2 regions of the Nocardia sp. NPDC004604 genome follow, and region 1 is predicted to be linked to the other one. Evidence: riboswitches for the same ligand, from Rfam matches in the RefSeq annotation. Region 1 holds a riboswitch; the other holds the start of a gene.
What was found. Region 1 has a riboswitch for cobalamin ahead of metE (5-methyltetrahydropteroyltriglutamate--homocysteine S-methyltransferase). Riboswitches for the same ligand answer to the same signal wherever they lie in the genome.
Positions count from the first base shown of each region.

Region 2: another riboswitch for cobalamin. It lies ahead of ABZW16_RS32680 (CbtB-domain containing protein); the one in region 1 lies ahead of metE (5-methyltetrahydropteroyltriglutamate--homocysteine S-methyltransferase).

Region 1 covers NZ_JBEXLC010000054.1:6,422-14,401, reverse strand. The annotation lists gene ABZW16_RS20495 (limonene-1,2-epoxide hydrolase family protein) at 1-105, shown strand, start outside; gene metE (5-methyltetrahydropteroyltriglutamate--homocysteine S-methyltransferase) at 495-2,759, opposite strand; cobalamin riboswitch at 2,921-3,177, opposite strand; gene ABZW16_RS20485 (pyruvate carboxylase) at 3,509-6,913, shown strand; gene rsmD (16S rRNA (guanine(966)-N(2))-methyltransferase RsmD) at 6,910-7,470, shown strand; gene coaD (pantetheine-phosphate adenylyltransferase) at 7,525-7,980, shown strand, end outside.
Region 2 covers NZ_JBEXLC010000120.1:10,757-18,736, reverse strand. The annotation lists gene ABZW16_RS32715 (helix-turn-helix domain-containing protein) at 1-407, shown strand, start outside; gene ABZW16_RS32710 (ABC transporter permease) at 447-1,295, opposite strand; gene ABZW16_RS32705 (ABC transporter ATP-binding protein) at 1,307-2,209, opposite strand; gene ABZW16_RS32700 (histidine kinase) at 2,492-3,811, shown strand; gene ABZW16_RS32695 (response regulator transcription factor) at 3,808-4,485, shown strand; gene ABZW16_RS32690 (hypothetical protein) at 4,499-4,966, opposite strand; gene ABZW16_RS32685 (CbtA family protein) at 5,003-5,791, opposite strand; gene ABZW16_RS32680 (CbtB-domain containing protein) at 5,782-5,976, opposite strand; cobalamin riboswitch at 6,006-6,168, opposite strand; gene mhuD (mycobilin-forming heme oxygenase MhuD) at 6,225-6,539, opposite strand; gene ABZW16_RS32670 (alpha/beta hydrolase) at 6,982-7,728, shown strand; gene ABZW16_RS32665 (A/G-specific adenine glycosylase) at 7,853-7,980, opposite strand, start outside.

The DNA of each region.
Region 1 (7,980 bases):
GTAATGGGTGTCTTCGAAGTCGCCGACGGTGCCATCACCGCCTGGCGCGACTACTTCGATATGGCTGCCATAAACCGAGCCTTCGGCACCGACGCCGCCGAGTAGCGGTTCCCGCCCGATGTCCGCCCGGAAAGATCTTTGGGATTCGGGAACCGAATCGGTCGGGCGCGCGTCGAATAGGGCATCGGGGGTGATATCTGATGGCGACGTATGAGGAGGGGTTACGTATGGATCGTTGCTCGGGATGTCCTGCGGGTTGGCGACGGGGATTGGGTGCTCGGTCGCGGATGCGTCCGATTGTGCGCAACGGTGAGGTTTGTGACAGGTACCCGCCCCGCCGCCGGTTGCGACCGTTTCCTGGGACCGAATCACCTTGATACGTAGTGTATTTCATTGATGGCGCGGGTGGTCCCCTCGACCACGCATCCGGTGCCGATACGCCCGCCCTCCCCGTCCGCGGGGAGGGCGGGCGCTATTCGGTCATGCCGAGATGATCAGCGCACCGCGGCCGCGGCCGCGACCAGATTGCGCAGGGAAGCCTCGACCTCGACCGGCCCGCGGGTCTTCAGCCCGCAGTCGGGATTGACCCAGAGTCGTTCGGCGGGAACGGCTTTCAATGCCGAGCGCAGTGCAGCGGTGATCTCCTCCACACTCGGCACCCGGGGCGAGTGAATGTCGTACACACCGGGTCCGACGCCGAGATCGAAGCCGCGTGCGTTGAGGTCGTCGAGTACTTCCATATGTGAACGCGCCGCCTCGATCGAGGTGACATCGGCATCGAGTCCGGCGATCGCATCGATGACCTCACCGAATTCCGAATAGCACAGGTGGGTGTGGATCTGGGTGGCATCCGATACCCCTGAGGTCGCCAGCCGGAACGCCCCGACCGACCACTCCAGATACGCGCCCTGGTCGGCCGCGCGCAGCGGCAACAGCTCCCGCAGTGCGGGCTCGTCGACCTGGATGATCCGAATGCCCGCGCCCTGCAGATCGATCGTCTCGTCCCTTATTGCCAATGCCACCTGGCGTGCCGAATCCGCCAATGGCTGATCGTCGCGCACGAACGACCAGGCCAAAATCGTCACCGGGCCGGTGAGCATGCCCTTGACCGGCTTATCGGTAAGCGATTGCGCGTAGCCGATCCAGTCGACGGTCATCGGCGCGGGTCGGGCCACATCGCCGAACAGGATCGGCGGCCGCACGCAGCGGGTGCCGTAGGACTGCACCCAGCCCGCTTCGGTGGCGGCGAATCCGTCGAGCTGTTCGGCGAAGTACTGCACCATGTCATTGCGTTCCGGCTCGCCGTGCACCAGCACGTCGAGTCCCAATTTCTCCTGCAGCGCAATGACATCGGCGATTTCCGAGCGCATCCGACGCACGTACTCGGCCGCATCGATCTCGCCCTTGCGCAGTGCCGCCCGTGCGAGCCGGATCGCCGAGGTCTGCGGATACGAACCGATCGTCGTGGTCGGCAATGACGGCAGCCGCAGCCGTTCGGCCTGCAGCACCCGTCGCTGCGGCGCGGGGGACCGCCGGGTGGCATCCGGACCGAGCGCCGCCAACCGCGCCCGGACCTGCGGATTGTCCAGCCTGGGATCGGTACGCCGGGTAGCAAGTGCCGAACGGGCGGCGACCAGTTCGGCGGTGATCGCATCGGGCCCCGCGCTCAGTGCGGTCGCGAGCAAGCGCACCTCGGCGACCTTCTCCGCACCGAATGCCAGCCACGAGCGCAACCGTTCGTCGAGGCCGGTTTCGGGCGCCAGCGTGTAGGGCACGTGCAGCAGCGAGCAGGAACTCGACACCGCAACGGATTTCGCACAACCCAGCAGCGCGCCGAGTGTCGTCAGCGCCCGATCCAGATCGGCCCGCCAGACATTTCGGCCGTCGACCACACCCGCGACCAGCAGCTTGTTCGCGAGCGCCGGTACCCCAGCCACTGCGGAGAGATCGGCGGCAGTGGTGAAGTCCACTGCGATGCCTTCGATTTCGGTCTCGGCCAGGGCGGCCAGCGCCGGGCCGGGACTGCCGAAGTAGGTCGCCACCAGCAGCGCCGGACGATCCGTCGCGGCCGATAGCTCGGCATAGGTGCGCCGGACCAGGTCGATCTCGTGGGCGGTCAGATCGGTGACCACCACCGGCTCGTCGAATTGCACCCACTCCGCGCCTGCCACGGCCAGCAGCCGCAACAGCTCACGGTAGAGCGGTACCAACTCGTCGAGGCGATCGAGCGCTGCACCGCCCGTCGCCTTCGCCAGTTTCAGGAAGGTGATCGGACCGACCACTACCGGCCGCGCGGGCACCCCGAGGGCAAGCGCCTCCTGCAGTTCATCCAGCACCTTCGACGGTTGCAGTGAGAACGCGGTCTCCGGGCCGATCTCCGGCACCAGATAGTGGTAGTTGGTATCGAACCACTTGGTCATTTCCAGGGGCTCGACCGTATCGGTGCCGCGCGCCGCGGCGAAATAGCGATCCAGCGGATCGGCGATTCCGGCCACCCGGGGCGGCAGCGCTCCGAGCAGCACGGCGGTATCGAGCACCTGGTCGTAATAGGAGAAGGTGCCGACCGGAATGGCATCGAGTCCGGCCGAATGCAATTCGGTCAGCTGATTGCGCCGCAGGTTGCGTGCGATCGCGTGTAGTTGCTCGGCGTCGATGTGTCCGGCCCAGTACGACTCGGTGGCACGCTTGAGCTCACGGTGCGGCCCCACCCGCGGGAGACCGAGAACCGTTGCGGTGAACGGGTTATGCGAAACAGTCACGAATTTCTCCAGTGCTGAGATCGAAGACCATCGCCCTACGAGCTCACGGAGACCAAGTGACGTGCCGGAAAATCCAACGACTGGAAAAACCAACCATGGAGCCCGACAGGTCGCACTGGTGGTCCGCGCGCCCAATCCACGAGGCGGTGGCCGCCGGATACGGCGTATCCGACACGGCTGGCAGGTCTTCGGACTTGCGGGCACGGGCCTTCTGGCCGACCCCGTACGGGGCTCACCTACTGGCCGTCGCTTCCCGGGCTGACCGTTTCGAGCGATCTGCAAGCAATCGCTACGGCCTACCCAGTGCTGATGACGGCGGTCGTTCCTGCATACCGCTGCGGGACAGTCCCGGATTCTCACCGGGTTCCCTCTCATCCGCACACCGGTATTCCGGTGGGCGAACTCGACTCCGTTGACGCGACGTCGGGGCTCCATCTCGTCTGCGCACGGCGAACCAGCTGCAACACCAAGCATAGGCGGGCGCGCAACCGGGTTTTGACGGCATACCTGTGATCATGATGTTCGCTGCGCAGGCCCACCCTTCGCCCGACCGCCACCCCCCACCGAATCACTACGCGATCCCGACTTTCGGGGCCGCGAACACGCCGCGCTGCAGGCGCGGCAAATTCAACACAGTATGTGACGACTGGATGAACACAACTTCGCAAGTCTGCTAGGAATGGTTGTGAAGATTCCTGCGAAGGGACTTCCCTGTCAAGGCTGCATTCCGGGCCGGGTACCTTAGGTCAATGTTCTCGAAAGTCTTGGTTGCCAACCGTGGCGAGATCGCGATCCGTGCCTTCCGCGCGGCCTACGAACTCGGCATCGGAACCGTCGCGGTATTCCCGTACGAGGATCGCAATTCGGTCCACCGGTTGAAGGCAGCCGAGTCCTACCAGATCGGCGAACAGGGCCACCCCGTCCGGGCGTATCTGTCCATCGAGGCGATCATTGCGGCGGCCAAGTCCGCCGGAGCCGACGCCGTCTACCCCGGCTACGGCTTCCTGTCGGAGAACCCGGACCTCGCGGCGGCCTGTGCGCGCGAGGGTATTACCTTCATCGGTCCGTCTGCCGCGGTACTCGAACTCGCGGGTAACAAGGCCCGCGCGATCGAGGCGGCCAAGGCGGCCGGACTGCCGGTACTGCGTTCGAGCGCGCCGTCGGCCGATGTCGACGAGCTGCTCGCGGCCGCTCAGGAGCTGGAGTACCCGATCTTCGTCAAGGCCGTCGCGGGCGGCGGCGGCCGCGGTATGCGGCGGGTTGCCGATCCGGCACAGCTGCGCGAATCGATCGAGGCCGCCTCCCGTGAGGCGGAATCGGCATTCGGCGATCCGACGGTCTTCCTGGAACAGGCCGTGGTGAATCCGCGCCATATCGAGGTGCAGATCCTGGCCGACCAGCACGGCAATGTCATGCACCTGTTCGAGCGCGACTGTTCGGTGCAGCGTCGCCACCAGAAGGTGATCGAGCTCGCCCCGGCACCCAACCTCGATCCGGCACTGCGCGAGCGCATCTGCAATGACGCGGTCGCCTTCGCCCGCCAGATCGGCTACAGCTGTGCCGGCACCGTCGAATTCCTGCTCGACGAGCGCGGCAACCACGTCTTCATCGAGATGAATCCGCGCATCCAGGTCGAGCACACGGTGACCGAGGAGATCACCGATGTCGACCTGGTGCAGTCCCAGCTGCGCATCGCGGCGGGGGAGACCCTGGAACAGCTCGGCCTGAGCCAGGAGAAGGTCACCATTCGCGGTGCTGCCCTGCAGTGCCGGATCACCACCGAGGATCCGGCCAATGGCTTCCGCCCCGATACCGGCCGCATCACCGCCTACCGCACCCCCGGCGGTGCGGGCATCCGCCTCGACGGCGGTGCGAATCTGGGCGCGGAGATCGGTGCCTACTTCGACTCGATGCTGGTCAAGCTCACCTGCCGCGGTCGCGATCTGCCCGCGGCGGTGGCCAGGGCCAGCCGTGCGCTCGCGGAGTTCCGTATCCGCGGCGTCACCACGAATATTCCGTTCCTGCTCGCGGTGCTCGACGATCCGGACTTCAAGGCGGGCCGGGTTACCACTTCGTTCATCGATGAGCGCCCGCAGCTGCTGACCCTGCGCGGCTCGGCCGACCGCGGCACCAAGATCCTGAACTACCTGGCCGATATCACCGTGAACAAGCCGCATGGTGAGCGCCCGACCACCGTCTACCCACACGACAAACTGCCCGCCATCGATCTGAGCGTGCCGCCGCCGGACGGTTCCCGGCAACGGCTGCTTCGGCTCGGCCCCGAGGGTTTCGCGCAGGCGCTGCGTGCGCAGAAGGCCGTCGGGGTCACTGATACCACCTTCCGCGACGCACACCAGTCGCTGTTGGCCACGCGGGTACGTACCAATGGTCTGCTCGGTGTGGCCGGACATGTCGCACGCCTGACACCGGAACTGCTCTCCATCGAGGCGTGGGGTGGCGCGACTTACGATGTGGCGCTGCGCTTCCTGTACGAGGATCCGTGGGAGCGGCTGGCGGCGTTGCGTGAGGCGATTCCGAACATCTGTCTGCAGATGTTGCTGCGCGGCCGCAATACCGTCGGCTACACGCCCTACCCCGAGCAGGTGACGCGTGCGTTCGTCTCGGAGGCGACCGCAACCGGCATCGACATCTTCCGCATCTTCGATGCGCTCAACAATGTCGACCAGATGCGTCCGGCCATCGATGCGGTGCGCGAAACCGGCACGGCCATTGCGGAAGTCGCGATGAGCTACACCGGCGATCTGAGCAACCCGGACGAGACGCTCTACACCCTCGATTACTACCTGAAGCTGGCCGAGCAGATTGTCGATGCTGGCGCGCATGTGCTCGCCATCAAGGATATGGCGGGTCTGCTGCGGGCACCCGCGGCGGCGACACTCGTTACCGCGCTGCGCAGTAATTTCGATCTGCCGGTCCACGTGCACACCCACGACACCCCCGGCGGTCAGCTCGCGACCTATCTGGCCGCCTGGCATGCCGGCGCCGACGCGGTCGACGGTGCGAGCGCCGCGATGGCCGGAACCACCTCACAGCCCGCACTTTCCGCGATCGTCGCGGCGGCGGCGCACAGTGAATTCGACACCGGCCTGAACCTGCAGAACGTCTGCGATCTGGAGCCGTACTGGGAGGCGCTGCGAAAGGTGTACGCGCCCTTCGAATCCGGGCTGCCCGCGCCGACCGGCCGGGTGTACACCCACGAAATCCCCGGTGGTCAGCTGTCGAATCTGCGGCAGCAGGCCATCGCACTGGGCCTCGGTGACCGTTTCGAAGAGGTCGAGGCGAAATACGCCGCGGCGGACCGGCTTCTGGGCCGCCTGGTCAAGGTCACCCCGTCCTCGAAGGTGGTCGGCGACCTCGCACTCGCACTGGTCGGCACCGGTGTCGACATCGAGAGTTTCGCCGCCGATCCGGGTCGCTACGACATTCCGGATTCGGTAATCGGTTTCCTGCGTGGCGAACTCGGCACCCCGGCCGGCGGCTGGCCCGAACCGTTCCGCAGTCGCGCACTGGCCGGCCGTGGTCCGGCCAAGCCCGAGACACCGCTCACCGCCGAGGACGAAGCCGGACTGAACGGAACCTCCGGACAGCGCCGCGCCACCCTCAACCGGCTGCTCTTCCCCGGCCCGACGGCCGAATTCAATGCCCACCGGGAGAAGTACGGCGACACCATGGGCCTGTCGGCCAACCAGTTCTTCTACGGTCTGCGCCGCGGTGAGGAACACCGCGTGCAGCTGGAGAAGGGGGTCACCCTGCTGATCGGCCTGGAGGCGATCTCCGAACCCGACGAGCGCGGCATGCGCACGGTCATGTGCATCATGAACGGCCAGCTGCGCCCGGTCGCGGTGCGTGACCGCTCCGTCGCCAGCGATATCCCGGCCGCGGAGAAGGCGGATAAGAACAATGCGGGCCATATCGCCGCGCCGTTCGCCGGTGTGGTCACTTTGGCTGTGTCCGAAAGCGATTCGATCGCGGCCGGCGACATCATCGGCACCATTGAGGCGATGAAGATGGAGGCCGCGATCACCGCACCGCGCGCCGGCATCGTCGGCCGGGTCGCGATCGGCAAGGTGCAGCAGGTCGAGGGTGGTGACCTGCTGGTCGAACTGACCGTGCGCGAGTCCGCGGCGGAATGACCCGGATCGTCGCGGGCACCGCGGGCGGGCGACGACTGCGCGTCCCGCCCGCCGGTACCCGGCCTACCTCGGATCGGGTGCGCGAGGCGCTGTTCAGCGCGCTCGACGCCCGCATCGATTTCGATGGCGTCCGGGTGCTCGACCTGTACGCCGGATCCGGTGCGCTCGGTCTGGAGGCGCTCTCACGCGGCGCCACCAGCGCCCTGCTCATCGAATCCGATCGCAAGGCCGCCGCGATTGTGCGCGGCAATATCGCCGATCTCGGGCTGCCCGGCGCCGAACTCCGTATCGGGGCCGTCGCCAGCGTCCTGACCGGTGGCGGTGCGGGGGCCTACGACGTGGTCTTCTCTGATCCGCCCTACGACGTCGACACCGCCGCGGTCACCGCCGACCTGCGCGCCTTGGTCGAGCACGGCTGGCTGGCGCCCGGCGCATTCGTCGCCGTGGAGCGCTCCAGCCGCTCACCCGAGATCGTCTGGCCCGCAGGCTATATCCCGGCGAAGGCGCGTAAATATGGCGAAACCCGCATCGAACTAGCCGAATTCGCCCCGGAGTAACGCCGTCATCGCGGCGTCCGAGGTGGCCATCGGAGCTCCTGATACCGTCTGTCCATGGCAGGAGCGATGTGCCCGGGCTCGTTCGACCCGGTGACCAATGGACATATCGACGTCTTCGCCCGGGCTGCGGCGCAGTTCGACGAGGTCGTAGTGACCGTCAGCGTCAATCCCAAGAAGCAGGGCATGTTCAGCGTCGAGGAACGCATGGAGATGCTGCGCGAGGCCACCGCGCACCTGCCCAATGTGCGGGTGGAGTCCTGGCAGGGCCTGCTCGTGGACTTTGCCAAGCAGGAGGGCCTCACCGCAATCGTCAAGGGTCTGCGCGATGCCACCGATTTCGGCTACGAACTGCAGATGGCCCAGATGAACAAGAAGCTCTCCGGCGTCGACACCTTCTTCATCGCCACCAACCCGACCTTCAGCTACCTGTCCAGCTCGCTGGTCAAGGAGGTAGCCGCCTACGGCGGCGATGTCACCGATATGCTCCCGCCCGCCGTCCACAAGCGCCTA
Region 2 (7,980 bases), on a different contig from region 1:
TCGCACTGCTCGACGAACACGAACGCGCCCTGCAGGAGAAGCTGCTGCGCGGTGATCCGCCGCTCGGCCCCGGTGCCCCACCAGCTGAACGGCTCGCCGCCTTCTATGCCGCGATGGTCGAATTACTGGACGGGCATGCGGATTTGGTGCTCGGCGCGGAGACCGGTGGTGCGCGATTCGCGACCGGCGCGTATAGCTTCTGGTTTTTGCATATCCGGTCACTGCTGGTGGCCGGGGGCATCGAGGAACCGGATGCCATGGTCGATCCGCTGCTCGCGCCGCTGGCCGCCGAGGTCTACCAGCATCAGCGCGGGCGTGGCCTCAGTGCCGCCCAGATCACCGCGGCACTGACCGAGCTGGCCCATTCCGTGCTTTCCGATCGCCCCGGAAACCGCGAAAACCGCTGACGAACTGTTGTCCGCCAACGGGTTTCGGTGCCTGGTGGATCAGACCAAATCGCGCCGGTGCACCAGCCACATCGTGGTCGCCGCGAAGAGTGCCGCATACGCCACCAGCGCAATGAGCGACTGGGTCCGCGACAGGATATCGAGCACCCCCGGTGTCGATGGCCCGTCCACGGTCCGCATCGCCCCGGCCATCGAACCCGCCGCGGTCCCGGGCAGATGATCGGTGAGCACCTCGAGCGGGCTGAAGATGGCCGCGACACCGCGCAGCAGGTTCTCCACGACCAGCACCCAGACCAGGCCGAGGCCGACGGCCAGCGCCGGACCGCGGGCGATCGCCCCGATCAGTGCGCCCGTCAACGTCCACATCCCGAGAATCGCTGTGCCGGTGATGATTCCGTTCACCGCCTGGCCGAGGTCCGGCAGTGCGAGCGACTGTGATCGGGTCATCGCGATGATCGAGGCGACCCCGAGATCCACCACGAACGCGACGGATACCAGCGCGATAACCGTGAGCGCCAGGCCGATCAGCGCGCCGCTGATCGCATTGGTCCGCGACGGCCCCTGGGTGAGCACGGTTTTCCAAGTACCCCAGCCGTATCCGCTGCCAATGGTCAGCGCGCCGAGAATGAGCATCAACGCACCACCGAACATCGCCATGCCCTGGGTGAATACCTCGGGCACCGCCGCGGGCAACATCTGGTGCAGCAGGACGTCTTTCGGCACACCATTCGACATTGTCCGCATATCGCCGGAGGTGTAGGCGAGATAATTGAACAGATAGGCGAACGTGAGATTCAGCAGAATCCAGGTGCCGAGAATGATCCAGAACGCTGGCCACTTGCGCAGTCGCAGCATTTCCGCCTTCGTGCTCGCCAGCAGATCTTTCATTGCCTGCCCATTCATTTCACCGGCTCCAGTTGGGTCATTTCGAAGAACACTTCCTCCAGGGACTTTTCATCGGTCCGCAGTTCCAGCAGATCCGCGCCCGATTCGACGACCGCGCGCGCGACCGCAGGGGCGGTGGCCGCACCGGCCTCGATCCGAATACCGCCCGCGGTCAACAATGCCGAGCGCTCGCCGACCACCCGGCGCACCGCGGGGAATGCCACCTCCAGTGGTTCGGCTCGCAGCAAAAGTGAAGAGGCGCCGCGCAATTCGGTGACCGTGGACTCGGTGAGCAGCTTGCCGCCGGAGATCACCCCGATGCGATGGCAGATCTCCTGCACTTCGCTCAACATATGGCTGGACAGCAGGACGGTATGTCCGTCCCCAGCGAGAGTCGTGATGAGTTCGCGCATTTCGGCCATGCCCTGTGGGTCGAGGCCATTGGTCGGCTCATCCAGGATCAGCAGATCGGGGCCGCCGAGCAGGGTCGCGCCGACGCCGAGGCGCTGCTTCATACCGAGGGAGTAGGTGCGGAATTTATCGTCGGCACGGTTGGCGAGGCCGACGCGGTCCAGCGCCTCCGCCACGTCGGCACCGTCGAGGCCGCGGTACTTCGCGAGCACCCGCAGGTTATCGCGACCGGTGAGATAGGGATAGAAGCCGGGACCCTCGATGAGGACGCCGATGCGACGAACCACCGCCGGATCGCCGGGCGGGTGTCCGAGCACGGTGGCGGTACCGGCGCTGGGGCGGATCAATCCGACCAGCATGCGCAGCGTGGTCGTTTTTCCCGCCCCGTTCGGGCCGAGGAAGCCGTAGATCTCGCCGGGTGCGACAGTCATATGGACGCCGTCGACGGCGGTGTGGGTGCCGTAGCGTTTGGTCAACCCCGCGGTGACCACGATGGAATCTGTCATGCACCGAGAATCCGCTTCCGACCAGGGCCGACACATCCGTCGCGCGGCGACGTTCGACCTACGTACCGCGGCCTACGAAGCACCGTGATATCGGACGCGACGACTGATTTCGTGAGTACCCGGGCGACCGTCGCCGAACGCGCAGAAACTGGCTGTCACCTCGGCCGTCGGCCCGCGACGCGACTGTCGGGGCACCAACGGCGGGCCGAATATTCGGGGAGGCGGGGGAGCATACGTAGCGCGATGGACGTCTCAGCGGGGTCGGGCTAATAGGCTGCAAGTGTGACAGCGCCAGGGGAATCGAAACGTGGTCCGGTCGTGCAGGACTGGGTCCTCGCGCTCGTCGTCGCGGTGATCCAGCTCGGTGGGGGCCGCAATGCCAACCTGCGTCAGACCGGAGTGCACACGATCGACGCACTCGGCTATGTGTTGTTGCTCGTCGGGCCGGTCGCATTGCTGCTGCGGCGTTCGTATCCGCTGCCGGTGCTGCTCGTGACGATCGCGTCCTGCGTGGTGTACCTATTGCGCGGCTACGGCTATGGTCCGATCTTCGTTTCGCTGGTGATCGCGTTCATCTCCGCCGCGATCGTCGGATCACGCTGGTGGACATATCCGCTCGCCCCGATCGGCTATCTCGCACTGGTCTGGCCGCTGCCCGCGATCGTCGGACATCCCGCGAATCCGTGGCTGGCATTCGGGATGATCGCCTGGCTCGGTGTGCTCGTCGCGATCGCGGAGGGGATTCGTCAGCGCCAGGCGGTGCTGGTGGCGCGCAGGCAGCGCGCCGAGGCGGCGCGCCGCGATGCGGAGGCGCAGCGCGAACGGCGGGCCAGCGAGGAGCGCCTTGCCATCGCGCGTGAGCTGCACGACGTACTGGCACACAGTCTTTCGCTGATCAATGTGCAGTCCTCGGTGGCACTCGAGCTGTTCGACAAGAAGCCGCAGCAGGCCCGATCGGCGCTGGCAGCGATCAAGACGGCGAGTAAGGACGCACTGGCCGAGGTGCATACGCTCTTGCATTCGATCCGCAACGGCAGCTCGCCGCCGGACGCGCAGGACGTGCGCGAATCCGGCGCCGAACGCGCGTCCGAATCCGCGATCGGACACCGTGATTCCGAACGGGCCCAAGACAATTCGACTGTCCACATCAACGGTGCCGCCGAAGCGCGGCCGCCCGCCCCGCGCAGCCCCGCACCGAGCATCGAGGATCTGGACGCACTGCTGCAGCGCGCCCGCGCCGCCGGTCTCACCGTCGACACCCGCATTATCGGCACCGCCCACAAATTGCCGAGCGTCGTCGATGTGGCGGCGGCGCGCATCATTCAGGAATCGCTGACCAATGTGGTCCGGCACGCGCCGGGCGCTCCGGCCGCGGTGACCGTGCGCTATGCCGCCGATTCGGTCGAGATCACCATCGACAATGCCCGCGCCAGCACGCCACAATCGAAGTCCGGAACGAGCGGGGGCAATGGCATTCTCGGCATGCGCGAGCGCGCACATGCCCTCGGCGGCCAGCTCATCGCGGGTCCGCGGCCGAGCGGCGGGTTCCGGGTGGTGGCCCGGCTACCGTCCCGGGTGGGGGCTCCGGAGGAGGCGCAATGAACAAGGAGGCGGGTGGGATTCGGGTAGTGGTCGCCGACGATCAGGCTCTGGTGCGCGGCGGATTCGTCGCGCTGCTCGAGGCGCAGGACGGTATCGAGGTGGTCGGCGAGGCCGATAACGGTGAACAGGCCGTCCGGATGAGTCGCAGTCTGATCCCGGATGTGGTCCTGATGGATATCCGAATGCCGGTTCTGGACGGCCTCGCCGCCACCCGCATGATCGCCGAGGATCCGAAGCTCGCCGGGGTGAAGGTCGTAGTACTGACCACCTTCGAACTCGACGAGTACGTCTTCGAGGCAATGCGCGCCGGTGCGACCGGTTTCCTGGTCAAGCACACCGAACCCGCCGACCTGGTCCGCGCCATCCGAGTGGTGGCCGCCGGTGACGCCCTGCTCTCACCCGGCGTCACCCGCCGCCTCATCGCCGAATTCTCCGCCCATGCCAAACAGCCGCCACCGGCCGCCTTCACCGAACTCACCGACCGCGAACGCGAGGTCATGACCCTGGTCGCCGAGGGCCTTACCAATGCCGAAATCGGCGAACGCCTGTTCATGAGCCCCGCCACCGCCCGCACCCATGTCAGCCGCATTCTGATGAAGCTGGACGCCCGAGACCGCACCCAATTGGTGGTCATGGCCTACGAATCCGGCCTGGTCCGTCCCGGCTGGCACTGACCACGCACACGGCTCAGGAGCGGAAGTATCGACGGGCACTCGGCCGGTACATTGCGGGGATGGCCACCAGGACGGCCAGGATGTGCGCGGTACGGAAGATTCCGGTGATCACCGCGGCAGCGGTGAGGTTATCGAACAGGTCGCCGATTTCCCTGGCGGATAACGTGGCCGCCAGCGGCTCGATGATCAGCGAGGCCATGCCGATCACGCCGATGCCGAAGGTGAGCACGATCCTGGCCCAGCGGGCGCCGCGCGCCATGTGGACGGCGACCCCGAGCACCACTAGATATATGACGCCACGAACGGCCAGACCTGTTGTGAGAGAGCCGATATCGGAATTCGTCCGGTCCAATTGCACGGCGGTGTAGGTTATGGCCTCGCCGACACCGCACAGCAATGCGATGACGAGCCCGATGAATGCGACGGAAACCGAGCGCGGTGGGTGGGTGCGTGGCCGTATGGAAAAGGCAGTGCCGGTCATGACACCGACACTGCCCTTGGCAATCCGAATTCCGGATCAGCCTGCGGTAGTGACCGGCTCTCGTACCGGAGTGCTACCGCGCGTGGCGAATTCGGTGAGTGCCGCGAAACCGAGGCCGAGGCAGGCCCACAGCGTGGCCGTCTCGCCGAGCGACGCCGCACGGAACTGCCACAGCAGCGCGGCCGGGAAGTCGTCGGTCACCTCATTGATGCCCGGCAGCAGAATGTAGCCCAGCACGACGATCAGGACGAACGCACCGACCCCCGCGATCAGCCGGAGCGTATCGAGTTGCGCGGCAAGCAGTTTGTAGACGTACACCCCGATGCCGACCGCGGCCAGACCGAGCAGCACCGCCGCCAACCACAGCAGGGTCCGCTGGTTGATGGTGTCCGGATCGCCGACGGCGGGTGGATTGGCCGGGTACTTGAAGAACGGCACCGCCACGATCGCGGCCCAACCGGCCAGTGCCAGCCCGAGCGCGAGCTTCGGCCCCGACAGTGTGGAGTACCTGCGTGCGAAATACGCGACCGATCCGAATATGGCCCCGAGTGCGAGCCCGGCAAGTCCGAGCGCCAAGAATTGCCCCGCCTGCTGTCCGGACCGGCTGACCAGCGGCTCCTCCTCGTCACCGTGGGTATGCCCGGCCGGTTCCTGAGCGTGGTCGGCGGCCTTCTCCTTGGCGGTAGCGGCCTCTTCGATGGCAATGGCGGCCTCGATTTTGGGCTCGCCGACGAAATAGCCCACTGTCGCGGCCAGCAGACCGGCGATAAGACCGGCCAGCAGGCCACGGAGCAGCAGGGTCTTGAGCGAACCGATCAATGGCACGGCACACCGAGCAGGTGACGTCCATCGTGCATCAGCTCGTGCAGGTACATCCCGCTGCGCGAGATGACACCCTGGTCGAAGCCGACCAGGTACAGGGTGAGCAGTGCGAGTAGAACGACGCCCACTGCGATGAGCAGCGTGCCGAGCGAATCGGTGGCCCGACTCGGTGAATGCGCGATAGCCATTCGAGTCCTCCTAGGGATGCGCGTCCCGTGAGTTGGTGATGCGAAGGTGCCGGTGTCTGGCTTTCCGGCACCAAGGACTCGGTGCAAGAACACAGTGGCGCGACCGCTTCGGAATCTCACCGAATTACCGCGTCACCCTCGCGTTTGTCATTCAAACTGTCGCATCCGGCCGCATCCGCCGTCAACACAACCGCGCCTTGCCCACCACGCGGTGGGGCGCGTCGCGCGCCGGTGCTGGCCAGCGGATTTCAGGATGCGGACTTGCCCGCGACGTCCAGCACGACCTCGAACTCGAGCAGCGATGCGCCCGTCGAAACCGGCTTCTGCCGCTCGCCCGCATGCGCCTCCCGCGCGGGTCCGTCGCGCCATGCCGCGAACGACTCCTCCGAATCCCACTGGGTCACAACGAAGTACCGGTTCTCCCCGGCCACCGGCCGCAGCAACTGGAAGCCGAGGAATCCGGGCGAGCCCTCGACCGCGTGCGCGCGATGGGCGAACCGCTTCTCCAACTCGGGGCCGGCGCCCTCTGGAACCTCGATCGCATTGATCTTCACAACAGCCATGGCTTCGACCATACGTCTGCCCCATTCGGCCACCCCGCAGCGCATGCGCTGGCGCGTCGACGCGCGACTCTGCCACTAGGGAAGCGAGTCTTACGAGCGACCCCGTTCGCGCCGCCTCGCATCCGGGAAGGAGCGGCCATTGAACTCGGCCGAGTCGTCGATGCGCGTGCGGCGCAGGCACGCGGCTTGGCTGCTGGGCAGGTGTACATGCAGCGCCGAACTGCCCGCCTTCAGGTGACTCCGATGTAGTGAGTCTTACAAGTGACCCTGTTCGCGGCTCGTCTCGCGGCCCAGTCGTCGAAGCGCACGCACCAAAGGTCTCGACCGGTCGGACGCGAGGCCCACCCGTCACCCGACCACCACCCCTCATCGAATCGCTACGCGATGCTGACCATTAGGGGGCCGTGCACACGCAGTGCCAAAGGCGCTGCAAAATGACACAGTGTTGCACGACGAAGGCGGAGCAGGGGTGCCGATCCTGCTGCTGCACGGACTGATGGGCAGCGCCCGCACCTGGCGCGATCAGCTGGACTGGCTGCGGGCATACGGCCACGTCTACACCTTCGACGCCGCGGGACACGGCCGTCCCGCGCCCGCCGAATTGAACACCGAGGCCTTCATCGACGACCTCGCTTCGGCGACCGCCGAGATTTCCGAACCGATGGTGGTGATCGGGCATTCGATGGGCGGGCTGCACGGCTGGGTGTTCGCCGCGCAGTATCCGGAGCGGGTGCGTGCACTCGTCGTCGAGGACATCGCCCCTGATTTCCGCGGCCGCACCGCCGAGAACTGGGCGGCCATGATCGAAGCCTGGCCGCAGCCGTTTCCGGATGAGCGCGCGGTCCTGGACTATTTCGGTCCGGTTGCCGGACGCTACTTCCTCAAATCCTTCGACCACGGCCCGGACGGCTACCGCCTGCACGGCTCGGTCTCGACCTTCCGCGATATCTCCGAGGAATGGGGCACTCGCGACTTCTGGGCCCAGTGGCGCGCGGTCAAAGCCCCGGTCCTGCTGATCGAAGGCGAATTCACCATCACCCCGGAGGGCCAGATGGGGGAGATGGCCGCGGTCCACTCCGACGCGGTCTACGTTCGCGTTCCGAACTCCGGCCATCTGGTCCACGACGATCAACCCGAGCGCTACCGCGCCGAAGTCGAGCAGTTCCTCCGCAGAGTCCTCGACCCCTAGTCACTCCCGCGCACTGGAAGACGTGCAGATTCGGCCCCGTTCCGCGGCGAAGATGCCGAGCGACTTCGGCGCGATGGTCGCGGTGATCGCGGTGGTCGAAAGGGGTGTTGGCTGGCCGACGAGGTCAGGCGCGAGTGGGGTCGCCTTCCCCCGCCAGGGCGAACAGACCGTCGGGCGTCTGCTCGATCAGGCCGTCCACGAGCAGTGAGTCCAGGGCGCGGTCGCGTTGGCCCGGATCGCGAGTCCAGGCCA